Regions from separate parts of the Hydrogenophaga sp. BPS33 genome, predicted to be linked through region 2. Evidence: predicted binding sites of a transcription regulator. Region 2 holds the regulator's gene; the other holds the start of a gene.
What was found. The regulator HrcA, encoded in region 2, represses chaperone genes, less so after heat shock. The targets are predictions, from matches to a motif close to TTAGCACTCNNNNNNNNNGAGTGCTAA.
Positions count from the first base shown of each region.

Region 1: F9K07_RS25585 (co-chaperone GroES) is a predicted target of HrcA. The motif match lies at 1,844-1,870, and genes of this name have one in related genera.

Region 1 covers NZ_CP044549.1:5,527,146-5,534,776, forward strand. The annotation lists gene F9K07_RS25580 (sensor domain-containing diguanylate cyclase) at 1-1,572, opposite strand, end outside; gene F9K07_RS25585 (co-chaperone GroES) at 1,963-2,256, shown strand; gene groL (chaperonin GroEL) at 2,341-3,990, shown strand; gene tal (transaldolase) at 4,179-5,120, opposite strand; gene F9K07_RS25600 (MurR/RpiR family transcriptional regulator) at 5,197-6,045, shown strand; gene F9K07_RS25605 (hypothetical protein) at 6,058-6,684, opposite strand; gene F9K07_RS25610 (ABC transporter ATP-binding protein) at 6,812-7,631, opposite strand, start outside.
Region 2 covers NZ_CP044549.1:4,362,778-4,370,408, forward strand. The annotation lists gene pgi (glucose-6-phosphate isomerase) at 1-374, shown strand, start outside; gene F9K07_RS20280 (hypothetical protein) at 566-937, shown strand; gene F9K07_RS20285 (DUF6691 family protein) at 964-1,218, shown strand; tRNA gene F9K07_RS20290 (tRNA-Ile) at 1,264-1,340, shown strand; gene hrcA (heat-inducible transcriptional repressor HrcA) at 1,348-2,367, opposite strand; gene F9K07_RS20300 (NAD kinase) at 2,463-3,380, shown strand; gene recN (DNA repair protein RecN) at 3,436-5,079, shown strand; gene rapZ (RNase adapter RapZ) at 5,091-6,008, shown strand; gene mutY (A/G-specific adenine glycosylase) at 6,048-7,148, opposite strand; gene F9K07_RS20320 (dynamin family protein) at 7,145-7,631, opposite strand, start outside.

The DNA of each region.
Region 1 (7,631 bases), 1.2 Mb from region 2:
TGACACGAGGCGGAATCGCAAGTCGATATCGCCGGGCAGCGAAGGCGAGCGCTCCAGGCCCTTGGCCACGATGTGCTGGGCCACCATGCGGATGTCTTCCGGCCCCTCGACGAGCACGGCGAAACGGGTGTCGGCGATGCGGCAGACCGTGTCCACGTCGCGCAGCACCTTCGACAGGCGCGACGCCGCCACCACCAGCGCGCGGTCGCCCGTTTCGCGCCCTTCCCGCTCGACGATCTCTCGGTGGTTGGCCAACTCCACCAGGACCAGGCCACATCGGTGTCCATAGCGACGCGAGCGCCTCAGGGCGTGGCGCAGGCGCAGGATGAGCACCGGCGTCAGCGCCAGGCCGGTCAAGGGGTCCGTGCTTTCTATGGCACGCAGTCGGGTGCGGTTCTCGTTAAAGTCCTTGGCACGCCGGTGCAGGATGTAGAGCAGCAGCGGGATCTCGATCGCCGAGCCGATCACCAGCGCATATTGCGTGGCCCAGCCATCGGGCAACACCCCAGCGCTGCGCAACGCCGGGAATGGGTAGGCCAGGTGCACAGGCAGAAAGCCCAGGGCCAGCCAGCCCGCATAGGTTTCACCACGGCGCCAGGCCCACACGCACAGCGCGAAACTGAGCAGCACCGAGAACAGGCCGTAGAGGCTGAGCACGATGTAAGCCGGCGTGCCCAGCCAACACAGATACACGATCGGGTACAGCAGGCCGAACACCGCCCAGCCCAGTGCGAAGCGGTCCACCACCCGGTCGTAGCGCGCGATCGCACAGGCTTCGCGCACGAACCAGATGCCCGAGGCGGTCAACCAAAGCATGAACACCGCTGGCGCGGCATCGTTCCACCAGGCCCAGTCGCGCCAGAAGAACAACCCGCCCACGCCGGTGAACGCGGCCTGGAAGCCGAGCATGCAGGCCACGTAGCAACAGTAGGCGACAAAGGCCCGATCGCCGTAGAGCCGCACGTGCACCCAGCCCAGGAACAACACCAGCAGACCGAATCCCAGGTAACCGCCGACCATGAGGAAGGTCCAGGAGCGGACCTCCTGCAGGCGCTGCTCGGTCAGCAACACCAGACGCGGACTCAAGGGCGCAGGCGCATTCTCCAGCCGCAGCCAGACCGGCCCCAAAGCCTGTGCATCGAGGGAGAACAAAGGGGTCTGATCGGGGTGGCTCCACTGCGCCACGGGCAGGTGATCACCCGCGCGCTGCGCCGTCCAGGCGCCATCGGCCCCAAGGGTGTACAGGGTGGCGACGTCGGTGAACGCCGCGGCACTGAGCATCAGAAACCAGCGCTGGGCGCGGTCCAACGCGGGCAACTCCAGACGCATCCAGAGCGCACCTGGGCCCAGATCGAAACTGCGGTAACGCTCCAGCGGTGTGAACGAATCGGCGGCGCGGGCCACAACCTCATCGATCCGCGCCTTGCCGCTCACATCCACCCACACCTGGGCTTGCAGGGTGACGTCGGTCTCGCTCGCAGAGGCCGCGAAGACTTGGCCAGTTGCGCAGGCCAACCACCCGCACAACAACAGGCCGACCCAACCGGTTTTCCAACGAAGCAGTCGAACCATATCCAGTGACAGGGTTGGGGTGAAGGAAGTGCCCGCTCGCCGGGCTTAGGACGCGGACCTCGCGGTCGCCGACACGGGGTACAGCCAAGTACCCTGGGGCGGTATTCTAAAAGGCGACATCGACGCGGTTCAGGCCTGCGCGCGTCGCCGTGGGCTGGCCTTCTCGCGCGCAGCATCGCGCAGGCGCAAGCGCATGAAATCGGCCGTCACCTCGGAAGCCGGAGAAATAAAAGGACCTTTGGCTTGAAAACGGCCTAAGCCACCCTTATGATTAGCACTCGCTGGGGTCGAGTGCTAACACACGATTCCAAGTCGATCAGCGGTATGCGCCCTGCTCAGGGACACCCACCGTGCTGAACAACCCCATCCGTTTCATATCCAGGAGATGCAATGAACCTTCGTCCTCTCGCCGATCGCGTGATCGTCAAGCGCATTGACAGCGAAACCAAGACCGCCTCCGGCATCGTCATCCCCGACGCCGCTGCCGAAAAACCCGACCAGGGCGAAGTCCTGGCGGTTGGCCCCGGCAAGAAAAACGACAAGGGCGAACTGTCCGCCATGAACGTCAAGGTCGGTGACCGCGTGCTGTTCGGCAAGTACAGCGGCCAGACCGTCAAGGTCGCTGGCGATGAGCTGCTGGTCATGAAGGAAGACGACCTGTTCGCGGTGGTTGAGTCCAAGTGATTTGCGGGACAGACCGGTCAACGCGCAAAGCGCATGACCGCTCTGTCCCCAACTGATTAATCTTTTTTTTCCGGAGCAACAAACATGGCAGCAAAAGACGTAGTTTTCGGCGGCGAAGCCCGCGCACGCATGGTCGAAGGCGTGAACATCCTGGCCAACGCGGTCAAGGTCACCCTGGGCCCCAAGGGTCGCAACGTGGTGCTCGAGCGCTCGTTCGGCGCCCCCACCGTGACCAAGGACGGTGTGTCCGTGGCCAAGGAAATCGAACTCAAGGACAAGCTGCAGAACATGGGCGCGCAGATGGTCAAGGAAGTTGCTTCCAAGACCTCCGACAACGCCGGTGACGGCACCACCACCGCGACCGTGCTGGCACAAGCCATCGTGCGCGAAGGCATGAAGTACGTGGCCGCCGGCATGAACCCGATGGATCTGAAGCGCGGTATCGACAAGGCTGTGGAAGCCCTGATCGCCGAGCTGAAGAAGGCCTCCAAGGCCACCACCACCAGCAAGGAAATTGCTCAAGTCGGTTCCATCTCCGCCAACAGCGACGCCTCCATCGGCGAAATCATCGCCAACGCGATGGACAAGGTCGGCAAGGAAGGCGTGATCACCGTGGAAGACGGCAAGTCGCTGCAAAACGAACTCGACGTGGTCGAGGGCATGCAGTTCGACCGCGGCTACCTGTCACCCTACTTCATCAACAACCCCGAGAAGCAATCGGCGCTGCTGGACAACCCCTTCGTGCTGCTGTACGACAAGAAGGTTTCCAACATCCGTGACCTGCTGCCCACGCTGGAGCAAGTCGCCAAGGCCGGCCGCCCGCTGCTGATCATTGCCGAAGACGTCGAAGGCGAAGCCCTGGCGACGCTGGTGGTCAACACCATCCGCGGCATCCTGAAGGTCGTGGCTGTGAAGGCACCTGGCTTCGGCGACCGCCGCAAGGCCATGCTGGAAGACATCGCCATCCTGACCGGCGGCAAGGTCATCGCTGAAGAAGTGGGCCTGACGCTCGAAAAGGTGACCCTGGCCGACCTGGGCCAAGCCAAGCGCGTGGAAATCGGCAAGGAAAATACCACCATCATCGACGGCGCTGGCGCCGCTGCTGACATCGAAGCCCGCGTGAAGCAAGTGCGCGTGCAGATCGAAGAAGCCACCAGCGACTACGACCGCGAGAAGCTGCAAGAGCGCGTGGCCAAGCTGGCCGGCGGCGTGGCCGTGATCAAGGTCGGCGCTGCCACCGAAGTCGAAATGAAGGAAAAGAAGGCCCGCGTGGAAGACGCCCTGCACGCCACGCGCGCTGCGGTGGAAGAAGGCATCGTGGCCGGTGGTGGCGTGGCCCTGCTGCGCGCCCGTCAGGCCGCTGGCACCATCAAGGGTGACAACGCCGACCAGGACGCCGGTATCAAGCTGGTGCTCAAGGCCATCGAAGCGCCTCTGCGCGAGATCGTGGCCAACGCCGGTGGCGAACCGTCGGTGGTGGTCAACGCGATCCTGGCTGGCAAGGGCAACTACGGCTTCAACGCCGCCAACGACACCTACGGCGACATGATCGAAATGGGTATCCTGGATCCGACGAAGGTGACCCGCACCGCGCTGCAAAACGCCGCTTCGGTGTCCAGCCTGATGCTGACCACGGAAGCCATGGTGGCCGAGTCCCCGAAGGATGAAGCGCCTGCTGGCGGCATGGGCGGCGGCATGGGAGATATGGGCGGCATGGGCGGCATGGGCATGTAAGCTCTCCTTGCCTGAGGGCGCAGGGCGGCGTTGCAGCCGCTTGCCGTGGCGATGCCACTGTCTGCGCGGCTGCGCCTTGCCCTGCACCCTCATGCTGCGTCGTAGAAGCATTTCTTCGCTCCTACGAAAGCCCAAAAACAAAAACCCCGCGATCGCTCGCGGGGTTTTTGTTTTTGGGCGTTGTGCGCCTATTTCATCAGCGCTTCGAGTTTGATGGTGTCGGCCACAAAGGCGCGAATGCCCTCGGCCAACTTCTCGGTGGCCATCGCATCTTCGTTGAGCGCGAAGCGGAAGCTGGCTTCGTCGTGCGTGACGAACGGGATGTCCAGTGCCTTTGCGGCTGCCGGGTCGAGCGCTCGCACCAGCGGCGCTTCGCTGGCCGCCAACTGGGCCAGCAAATCCGGGCTGATGGTCAGCAGATCGCAACCCGCCAGCGCGGTGATCTGGCCCACGTTGCGAAAGCTCGCACCCATCACCTCGGTGGCGATGCCGTGCTTCTTGTAGAACTCGTAGATGCTGCGCACCGAGCGCACGCCCGGGTCGTTGGCGCCGGCCATGGCGGTCTCGTCCCATGTGGCACCTGCGCTCTTCTTGTACCAGTCATAGATGCGACCCACAAAGGGCGAGATCAGCTGCACCTTGGCCTGGCCGCAAGCCACCGCCTGCGCAAACGAGAACAGCAGCGTGAGGTTGGTATGGATGCCTTCGCGCTCCAGTTTGGCCGCGGCCTGAATGCCCTCCCAGGTGGAGGCGATCTTGATCAGAACGCGGTCCACGTGCACGCCCTGCCCTTGGTACAGCTCGACGATGCGGCGCGCACGCGTCACGGTGGCCTCGGTGTCGAAGCTCAATCGGGCGTCTACCTCGGTGGAGACGCGGCCCGGGATGAGTTTGAGAATTTCACAGCCGAAACTCACCAACAGCCGGTTCATCACCTCGTCCAGGCCTTGCGCTGCGTGCTGGGCCACCGCGTCTTTCAACAGATGCGCGTATTCGGGCTTTTGCACGGCCTTGAGGATCAGCGAGGGATTCGTCGTGGCGTCTTGCGGGGCGTAGGCCGCGATCTGGTTGAAGTCACCCGTGTCGGCCACGACCGTGGTATGCAGTTTGAGAGCGTCGAGTTGGTTCATAGGCGGATTATCGGCCAGGGGACGTAATAAAATTTCGTTCCTCCGAAGCCTGTATGTAACCAGGGACCACCACACCATGCTCGACCGGATCAAAGCCTCCCTGCCTTCGCTGGCGCCCGCCGAGCAACGCGTGGGCAAGCTCGTGCTGCTGGATCCGCGCACTTTTGCCAGCCTGCCCGTGACCGAACTGGCCGAGCGCGCCCACGTGAGCAAACCGACGGTGGTGCGCTTCTGCCGCAGCATGGGTTACGACGGCCTGTCGGACTTCAAGCTCAAGCTCGCAGGCACCGTGAGCGAGGGTGTTCCCTTCATCCACCGCAGCGTGGACGTGGACGACAAGACGGGCGACGTGCTGGTCAAGGTGATCGACAACACCGTGGCCGCGTTCCTGAAGTACCGCAACGACGCGTCGAGCCACGCGGTCGAGAAGGCAGTGGATGCGCTGGTCGCCACCTACAAGAACCGAGGACGCATCGAGTTCTACGGCGCGGGCAATTCGGGCATCGTGGCGCAGGACGCGCAGCACAAGTTCTTCCGCCTGGGCATCAACGCCATTGCCTACAGCGACGGTCACATGCAGGTCATGAGCGCCTCGCTGCTCGGACCCGGCGACTGCGTGGTGATCATCTCCAACTCGGGCCGCACCCGCGACCTGATGGACGCGGCCGACATCGCACGCAAACACGGTGCCACTGTCATCGTGATCACCACCAGCGGTTCACCGCTGGCGCAGACCGGGCACATCCACCTCTCGGCCGACCACCCCGAAGGCTACGACCGCTACAGCCCGATGACCTCGCGCCTGATGCACCTGATGGTGATCGACATCGTCGCCACCTGTGTCGCGCTGCGCATCGGCGGCACGAAGCTGCAGCCCTTGCTCAAGGAAATGAAGAACAACCTGAAGAGCAAGCGGTACGCGTAGCGGCGGCATACCTCAGGGTGCGGGCTTGAACGACTTCAACTCGGTCAAGTTGTCGGTCCACAAACGCCCATTGCGCCAATCCTGGAACTCGGTCTTCACGTAGCGGCTGATGGACGGTGCGTACCAGAAGGTCTGCCTCACCTGCACCACACCCTGCCAGGTGATGCCGGTTACCCAGCCTTTGGACTCTATGCGAAAGGTGTCGAACTCTCCGGCCGGCGTCTGGACCTTTTCGGTGGCCGCCACCTTGAATTCAAGATCGCCTCGGGCCTGAGATTGGTTGGTGCCAGTGCCGACGTACTTGGAGGTCCAGGCCTCGCCCACCGTCAAAGGGAATTTCAGACTCTGGATGGGAGGGTCGAAACGCGTGTTGCTGGCGGCACTGACCACCAGCCCCCACTCGCGGGTTGTCAGGCCCTCGGCAGTTCGATCCGGCCGCGCAAACTGCGATCGGATTTGCGCACCGGTGACCTCCAGAACGGTCACCACCTCTTCCACGGTGCGCTTGTCGCCCCGCATGTTGACCACATAGGTGGCCACATCGCCCACCTTGACCACGGGCCTTGCGGCTTCGTTGGCGTGCGCCCAGAAACCGAGCGGTAACCACGCCAGAGCCATCCACCACCGGTGCTTGACCATGATGCACTCCTCATCAGGTAGGCCAGTGGCGTCACCCGACGGGGTGTCTCAAACCAGGCCTCTCCTGCTCAGAAGCGTAGGCCACCTGATTGCTCCCCACCATCTGCCAAATGGGAGAGCTTCGCGCTCAGATTCGCCCTTCTTCCACCGCATGGCACGCGATGCGAATGCCCTCGATATCCAACAGATGGGGCCGCTCGGCGCGACAGCGATCGTTCGCATGCGGGCAGCGGGGATTGAAGGCGCAACCACTCGGCGGGTTCAACGGATTGGGCACTTCGCCCGAGACGGGCGTGCGCGCCTTGCCGGTGTCGTGCATCTTCGGAATCGCATCGAGCAGCATGCGCGTGTACGGATGGCGCGGCCGCGCGAACAAGTGATGCTTGGGCGCCAGTTCCACCAACCGCCCCAGGTACATCACACCCACCTGATCGCTCACATGCCGCACCACGGCCAGGTTGTGGCTGATGAAGAGATACGTCAACCCGCGCTCACGCTGCAGGTCCTTCATGATGTTGAGCACCTGCGCCTGCACGCTCACATCCAGCGCCGACGTGGGTTCGTCGCACACCAGGAACTCGGGCTGCGTGGCCAAAGCGCGCGCGATCGAAATGCGCTGGCGCTGACCGCCGGAGAACTGGTGCGGATACTTCACACGGTCCTGTGGCGAGAGCCCCACCGATCGGAGCAAGTCGTCGACACGCGCGCGCAAGGCGGCGGGGTCGGTTTCAATCTCATGCTCGCGCAAAGGCTCGGCAATGATGTCCTCGACGCGCCAACGCGGGTTCAGGCTCGCATACGGGTCCTGGAAGATCATCTGGATGCGGCGGCGCAGCTTGCGGCCTTCGGGCCTCTTGAACGCGGCATGTGCATCCTGCCCATCGAACTCGAAGCCCCCGCGCGTGGGTTCGTAGAGCCCCACCAGCAGCCGCGCCACGGTGCTCTTG
Region 2 (7,631 bases):
TCGGGGTGGAGAACGAAGACACCCCCTTGCCCATGGCCGCCACGCACCACGAGGTGGTGAACCTCAACTTGCGCGCCCAGGCCGAAGCCATGGCCCGAGGCCGTTCGCAGGCCGACACGCAGGCGATGTTGCAAAAGGAAGGCCTGAGCGCCGCCGAAGCCCGGACCCTGGCACCACACCGCAGTTTCGAGGGCAACATTCCCAGCCACATCCTGTGGCTGGATCGGCTGGACCCCGCGCGCCTGGGCGCGTTGATCGCGCTGTACGAACACAAGGTGTTCACGCAAGCGGCCATCTGGCGCATCAACGCCTACGACCAATGGGGCGTGGAACTCGGCAAGACCATGGCCAAGGCCCTGGCGAAAACGGCGTGAAACCAGGCGGCACGAACGCCTGCACCGCCAATTCAGGCCCAAATACCTTGCACTGCAGCATTTTCAGGAGCGAAGCCCTGTTGACGCCGCACGGCTTTCCGCGAGCGCAAGTGCTATCGCATAGGGTATAAATCTGCATCTCAAAAGACTCTCCCAGCACATTCGGCACGATCCGCAAGGCATCCCAAAGCATGCAAAGAGTCAGAACCTTTTTCAGCACCTTGACGTCGATCATTTCGCCGAATGCGGAGACGCCGGCCAGCGCGCCCGATCCGCAGGCGATGCTGCTGATCCAGAAGTCGATGTTGCGCGTGCTGGGCGTGCGTGGCGCAGAGCTGAACCCCCAACTGGAACACCGCATCCGCTTCGCGCCGAGCATTGAAGCACTGTGGTTCCTGCGTGCCGATCTGGCCCAGGCGCTGTGCCTGCAGCGCGACGAGAACAGTGCCCTGCAAGCGGTCACCGACCTCACGCCCTTGTTCGACGGCCATATCGCCAAGTCCCAGTTGCAAGCCTTCCAACTCGGACATCGGGGGCCAAGGCGCATTGCCGAGCGCAAGTAGGGCCAACGCCCGCAGGCATCCGCCGTATGCTCCAGCCTCCCCTGGAGACTCAACGCACCACCTACCTGCCGGGGGGCATGCTTTACCTGCCCAAGGCGCAGCAGATCGACCGGAGGCTGGTGGTGGGCGGCCTGGTCTTTCGTGTGGGCTGGGGCCTGGCGGGCTTCTGCCCGGGGCCGGCACTGGTGGCTGGGGCGGCGGGCGAAACCAATACACTGGTGTTCGTCGCCGCGATGGTCGTCGGCATGCTGGTGCACAGCGCAGTCGACCGGCGCACTTGAGGCCGTGCTGGAGGCAGAAGCAAGCCGTCTACAATTCCGCGCTTCGGGCCGTTAGCTCAGTTGGTTAGAGCAGAGGACTCATAATCCTTTGGTCGTTGGTTCAAGTCCAACACGGCCTACCAGACACCCCTACTTGTGGTGGCTCAACGCATTCCCCACCAGCTTGGAGGTGACGTCGACGATCTGGATCATGCGCTCGTACGACATGCGCTGCGGGCCGATCACCCCCAGCGTGCCCACCACTTGGCCGTCCACCTCGTAGGGCGCGGTGACCACCGAGAGTTCTTCGTACGGCACGACCTGGCTCTCGCCGCCGATGTAGATGCGCACCCCATCGGCCTGCGCCGACACGTCGAGCAGGCGGATCAGCTGGGTCTTCTGCTCGAACAGGTCGAACAGGCGGCGCAGGTTGCCCATGTCGCTGGAGAACTCGCTCACCGACAGCAGGTTGCGCTCGCCCGAGACCACCACCGCGTCCTGCTCTTCGCCCCCCTCGGCGCCAATGTCCACCGCGGCCTTCATGAGATCGGCGATCTCGCCGCGCAACCGGTCCACTTCGGTTTTCAGACGCTCGCGCACCGCTTCCATGGTGAGCCCGGGGTAGTGCGCATTGAGGAAGTTGGCCGCCTCCAGCAACTGCGGCTGGGTGAAATTGACCTGGGTGTGGATGATGCGGTTCTGCACCGTGCCGTCGGGCGAAACGATGATGACCAGCACGCGCCGCTCGGACAGGCTCAGGAACTCGATATGGCGAAACACCGAGGCGCGCCGCGGCGCCGTGACCACGCCCACGAACTGCGAGAGGTTCGACAACATCTGCGCCGCGTTGCTGATCACCCGGTGCGGCTGGCCCGCATCGATGACCGGCCCGCCCATCTCGTTCACACCGGTGAGGTTCTCACGCCGCACCGTCAGCATGGTGTCGACGAACAGGCGATAGCCGCGCGCGGTCGGAATGCGGCCGGCCGAGGTGTGCGGACTGGCAATCAGTCCGAGCTCCTCCAGGTCGCTCATGACGTTGCGGATCGTGGCCGGCGACAGGTCCATGCCACCGGCCTTGGCCAGCGTGCGCGAACCCACGGGCTGCCCGTCGGCGATGTATCGCTCGACGAGCGCTTTCAGCAGCAACTTGGCGCGGTCATCCAACATGGCTTCATTCTAAGGAGGGATGGGCCTGCGCGCAGCGCAGCCGACGCGGGTTTTGCGCCATTCCGCCACAAAGAAGCTGTGCTGTAATGCGCCGCATGACCCTGACCACGGACGCCAGGTCCGCACCCTCCCGTTCGATCCGGCCACTGCGTTTTGCGCATGTCGTCATCGTGGGCAAGTACCACGCACCCGGTTCCCGCAACGCGGTCGACGAGATCGCGCACTTCCTGCACGACGAAGGTTGCGACGTGTCGCTGGAACAGGAAACCGCCGCCAACACCGGCCTGAGCCAATACCCCGCGCTGGCGGTGCCCGCGATCGGCAAGACCTGCGATCTGGCGCTGGTGGTCGGCGGCGACGGCACGATGCTGGGCATCGGCCGTCAGTTGGCGCGCTATGGCGTGCCGCTGGTGGGCATCAACCAGGGGCGCCTGGGCTTCATCACCGACATTCCCTTCGACTGTTACCGCGAAACGCTGCGCCCCATGCTGCGCGGTGAATTCACCGAAGACGCCCGCACGCTGATGGCGGGCACGGTCTGGCGCGACGGGCACTGCGTCTTCGAGGCCACCGCGCTCAACGACGTGGTGGTCAACCGCGGCGGCGTGGCCAGCATGATCGAGCTGCGGGTGGAGGTCGACGGCCATTTCGTGGCCAACCAGCGCGCCGATGGCCTGATCATCGCGTCGCCCACCGGCTCCACCGCCTATGCACTCTCGGCTGGCGGCCCGTTGCTGCACCCCGGCATCGACGGTTTCGTGATGGTGCCGATCGCGCCGCACACGCTGTCCAACCGTCCCGTCGTGATTCCTTCCCACAGCGAGATCGCTCTGGAAATTGTTTCCGGCCGCGACGCGAGCGCCAATTTCGACATGCAGTCGCTCACCAGCCTGCTGCACGGCGACCGCATCGTGGTGCGCCGCTCCGAGCACGCGCTGCGCCTGTTGCATCCCGTGGGCTGGAGTTACTTCGACACCTTGCGCAAGAAGCTCCACTGGAACGAGGGCGGGTGAAAGGCCGGGCACAATACGGCCGCCTCCTTCATCACCTGCCGCACCGCCCATTGCCATGAGCCTCCGACGCATCGTTCTGCGCGACTTCGTCATCGTCGAGTCGCTGGACCTCGAACTCGACCCCGGTTTCGGTGTGTTGACCGGTGAGACGGGCGCCGGCAAATCCATCCTGATCGACGCCCTGCAACTCGCGCTGGGCGCGCGCGCCGACAGCGGCGTGGTGCGCGAAGGCACGGCCCGCTGCGACATCGCAGCCGAATTCGACGTACCCGCCTCGCTCATGCCGTGGCTGGAAGAACAGGGCTTCTCGGCCGACGACAGCCTGCTGCTGCGCCGCACGGTCGACACCGACGGGCGCAGCCGCGCCTGGATCAACGGCAGCGCGGCCACCATCGCCCAGCTCAAGACCCTGGCCGATGGCCTGGTCGACATCCACGGGCAACACGCCTGGCAGAGCCTCACGCGCGCCGACGCGGTGCGCGACCTGCTCGACGCCTACGCCGGCATCGACACCGAGCCCGCCGCCAAGGCCTGGGCGCAATGGCGGCAGCGGCGCAAGGCGCTCGATGCCGCCACCGAAAAGCAGAACACGCTGCAGCAGGAAAGCGAGCGTCTGTCCTGGCAGATCGCCGAGCTCGACAAACTGGCGCCCCAGGCCGGGGAGTGGGCAGAGCTCAATGCGCAGCACGGCCGCCTGGCGCACGCACAAGCCTTGCTCGATGCCGCGCAGACCGCGGCCAACGCGCTGGACGATGACGAAGCGAATGCGGCCGCGCTGATCCACCGCGCGCTCAGTGCCTTGCAGGCGCAGGCGCACATCGAGCCGCAGTTTGCCAGCACCATCGAGGCGCTCGACGCCGCGCTGGCACAGGTACAGGACACCGTGCACGCCCTGCACCAGTACGCCCGCCACACCGAACAGGACCCCGCCAGCCTCGAAGCGCTGGACCAGCGGCTCTCTCTGTGGATGTCGCTGGCGCGGCGCTACCGCCGCGCCCCCGAAGAACTGGCCGAGGTGCACGCGCAATGGAAGGCCGAACTCGCCCAAGTGGACCAGGCCCTGGATCTGGACAGCTTGCAAAAAGCCGAACGCGCCGACCGCAAAGCCTTCACCGCCGCGCTGGTGGTGATCACGAAGGAACGCCAGAAGGCCGCCCCGAAACTCTCCAAGGCCGTCACCGCCACCATGCAGACACTGGGCATGCAAGGCGGCGTGTTCGAAGTCGCGCTGGTGGCACTGGAAGAACCGCAGGCCCACGGCGCGGAGCAGGTGGAGTTCCGCGTGGCGGGGCACGCCGGCGCCACACCCAAGCCGGTGGGCAAAGTCGCTTCGGGCGGAGAGCTCTCGCGCATCGCACTGGCCATTTCGGTCGTCACCAGCCGCCTGGGCCAGGCCCCCACGCTGATCTTCGACGAGGTCGACTCGGGCATCGGTGGCGCCGTCGCCCACACGGTGGGCCAACTGCTGCGCCAGCTCGGACGGGACCGCCAGGTGCTGGCCGTGACCCACCTGCCCCAGGTGGCCGCCTGTGCCGACCACCATCTGCTGGTCAGCAAGCAGGCCAATGGCCGGCAGACGCAGAGCACGGTGTCGCCGATTGCCGAAGACGCGCGCGTGCGCGAACTCGCGCGCATGCTCGGTGGCGGCGAGCAGTCCGAGATTTCGCTGGCCCATGCCCGCGAAATGCTGGCGGCCTGAGCGATTCGCGCATGAACACGACCACGCCCTACTCCACGCAACTCGTCCTGATCACCGGCATGTCCGGCTCGGGCAAGTCGGTCGCGCTGACGGCCCTCGAGGACGTCGGCTTCTACTGCGTCGACAACCTGCCGCCCGAGTTGCTGGAATCTTTCGTCGATCTGCAGCGCACCAATGGCACGCCCAAGATTGCGATCGCCATGGACGTGCGCAGCGCGGCGTCACTGCCAGGCCTGCCTCGCCGTCTGGAAAAGCTCAAGGCGCACACCAGAGGCACCGTGCAGCTCACAACCGTGTTTCTCGACGCCACCACCGACACGCTGGTGCGCCGCTTTTCCGAAACGCGCCGCCTGCACCCGCTTTCGCTCAAACAGGAGCGGGATCAGCACCGAGCGCTCACGGAAGCCATCGAACACGAACGCGAACTGCTGGGCGAGTTGCGCGAGCAGGCCCTGGTGCTCGACACCAGCCTGATCCGACCCACCCGCCTGCGCAGCCAGGTCAAGGAATTGATCGGTGCCGGACCATCACCGTTGACGCTGGTGTTCGAGTCCTTCGCGTTCAAGCGCGGCATTCCCATGGACGCGGACTACGTGTTCGACGTGCGCATGCTGCCCAACCCGCACTACGAGCCCGAGCTGAGACCCCTCACCGGCCTGGACGGGCCGGTGGCCAAGTTCCTCGCGGCGCAGCCCGACGTGCAGCAGATGGAACAGCAGATCACCGCGTTCCTGCGCCAGTGGCTGCCGCACATGCTGCGCGACCACCGCAGCTACGTCACGGTGGCCATCGGCTGCACCGGCGGGCAACACCGCTCGGTGTACCTGGTCGAGCAACTGTCCTATGCGTTCGCCACCGAGTGGTTCACGCGCGTGCGGCACCGCGAAAGCGACCAGTGGCCCGGCCCGGACAGCCGGATACACGCATAAGCGAACGGCCGGGCAGCGCGAAGCCGGTCTTGCCGACCCTCAGACGGTTTTGCTCAGCGCCTGCAGCAGCAACTTGACGGGCGCCGGCAGACCACGGGCCTCCAGATCAGCAGCCCCCACCCACTGTCCTGGCGGCAGGTGTTGCGCCCGCTCGGGGGAGACGTCCAACAACAAGGGGTGCAAACGCAACTCGCGGTGCGTGAGGCTGTGCGCCACGGCGTCGAGGGTCTCCAGCCGATCCTGCATGGCCGCGGGCACCGCGGCCCGCAGAGCCGCTTCATCCGCGTACACCGGCGGGCAGTACAACCCCGCCCAGATGCCGCTGGAAGGCCGGCGCTCAAGCCAGAAGCGCGGCGCCTGTGCACTCGCATCGCGCCCCAGCAAAAGCCACCAGTTCTCGAAACGGCGCACCAGGCGCCGTGACTTGACCGGGAAACGTTGCGTCTGCCCGATCGCGTGCGCCTGGCAGAGGGGTTGAACCGGACAACGGTCGCATAGGGGCTTGGAGCGCAGGCAAACGGTTGCGCCCAAGTCCATCAAGCCCTGGGTGTACGCGGTCATGTCATCGGGTTCAGGCGCCTGCGGCAGCAGTTCCTGCGCCAACGCCCAGAGTTCGCGCTGCGGGCCCTGCTGGGCAAGATCGCCCTCGAACGCCAGCAGACGCGACAACACGCGCCGCACGTTGCCATCCAGAATCGAAATGCGCTCGCCGTAGCAAAAGGCTGCGATCGCCGCGGCGGTCGATGCCCCGATGCCCGGCAAGGTCTGCAAGGCTTCGGCGGTGCGCGGAAAGACACCGCCGTGCTCGTCCACAACGACCTGCGCGCAACGGTGCAGGTTGCGCGCGCGGCTGTAGTAGCCCAGGCCACTCCAGAGCGCCATCACCTCGTCGGACGAGGCGCGGGCCAGGGCCTGTACATCTGGGCAGCGCGCGAGGAACCGAGGGTAGTACGACAGCACCGAGCTGACCTGGGTCTGCTGCAACATGACCTCGGACAACCACACCAGGTAGGGGTCGCGGGTGTTCTGCCAAGGCAAGCCGCTGCGCCCCGCGTGGCGTTGCCACCGAATGAGCAGGAGCGCGAATGGGTTCGGCTGCGCCACGTCAAGCGCGCACGCTTTCACAGCGGCGCGCGTCATGCCACCAGGGCTTCGTCGGCTTGGTCCTCTTCGGAAGAAGACTGCAGCAGGTGGTCTGTCAGTTCACCGAGTTTGGCATCCAACAGATTGAGCTGATCCTGCTGCGCCTGCAATTCGTGGATGCGCTCGTCAAGGCCACCGGCGGCCTGCTGAATCCGCGACACCGCCTCGATGCGCCGGCCAAAATTGCGCCGGCGTTCGCGCAACTGCGCATCCAGTTGTGCGGCGGCCGACTTGTTCCAGAGTTCCACTTCGTTCACGGCGGTGTCGTAGACGACACGCAGGCGGCTCATGAGCGCACGCGCCAGACGCTCGGCGAACTCGGGCTGGGCCAGGCGCAAGGCGTTGCCCAGGCTGAGGTACTGAAGGTGGCTCTTTTCGATCAGATCCAGGTCCCGGGCGTATTGCGCCAGCTTGGGCGATGCGGGCGCCTGCAATGAGAAGCCGTACTCCGCGTTCAGGTTCTTGAAACTGCCTTCGAGC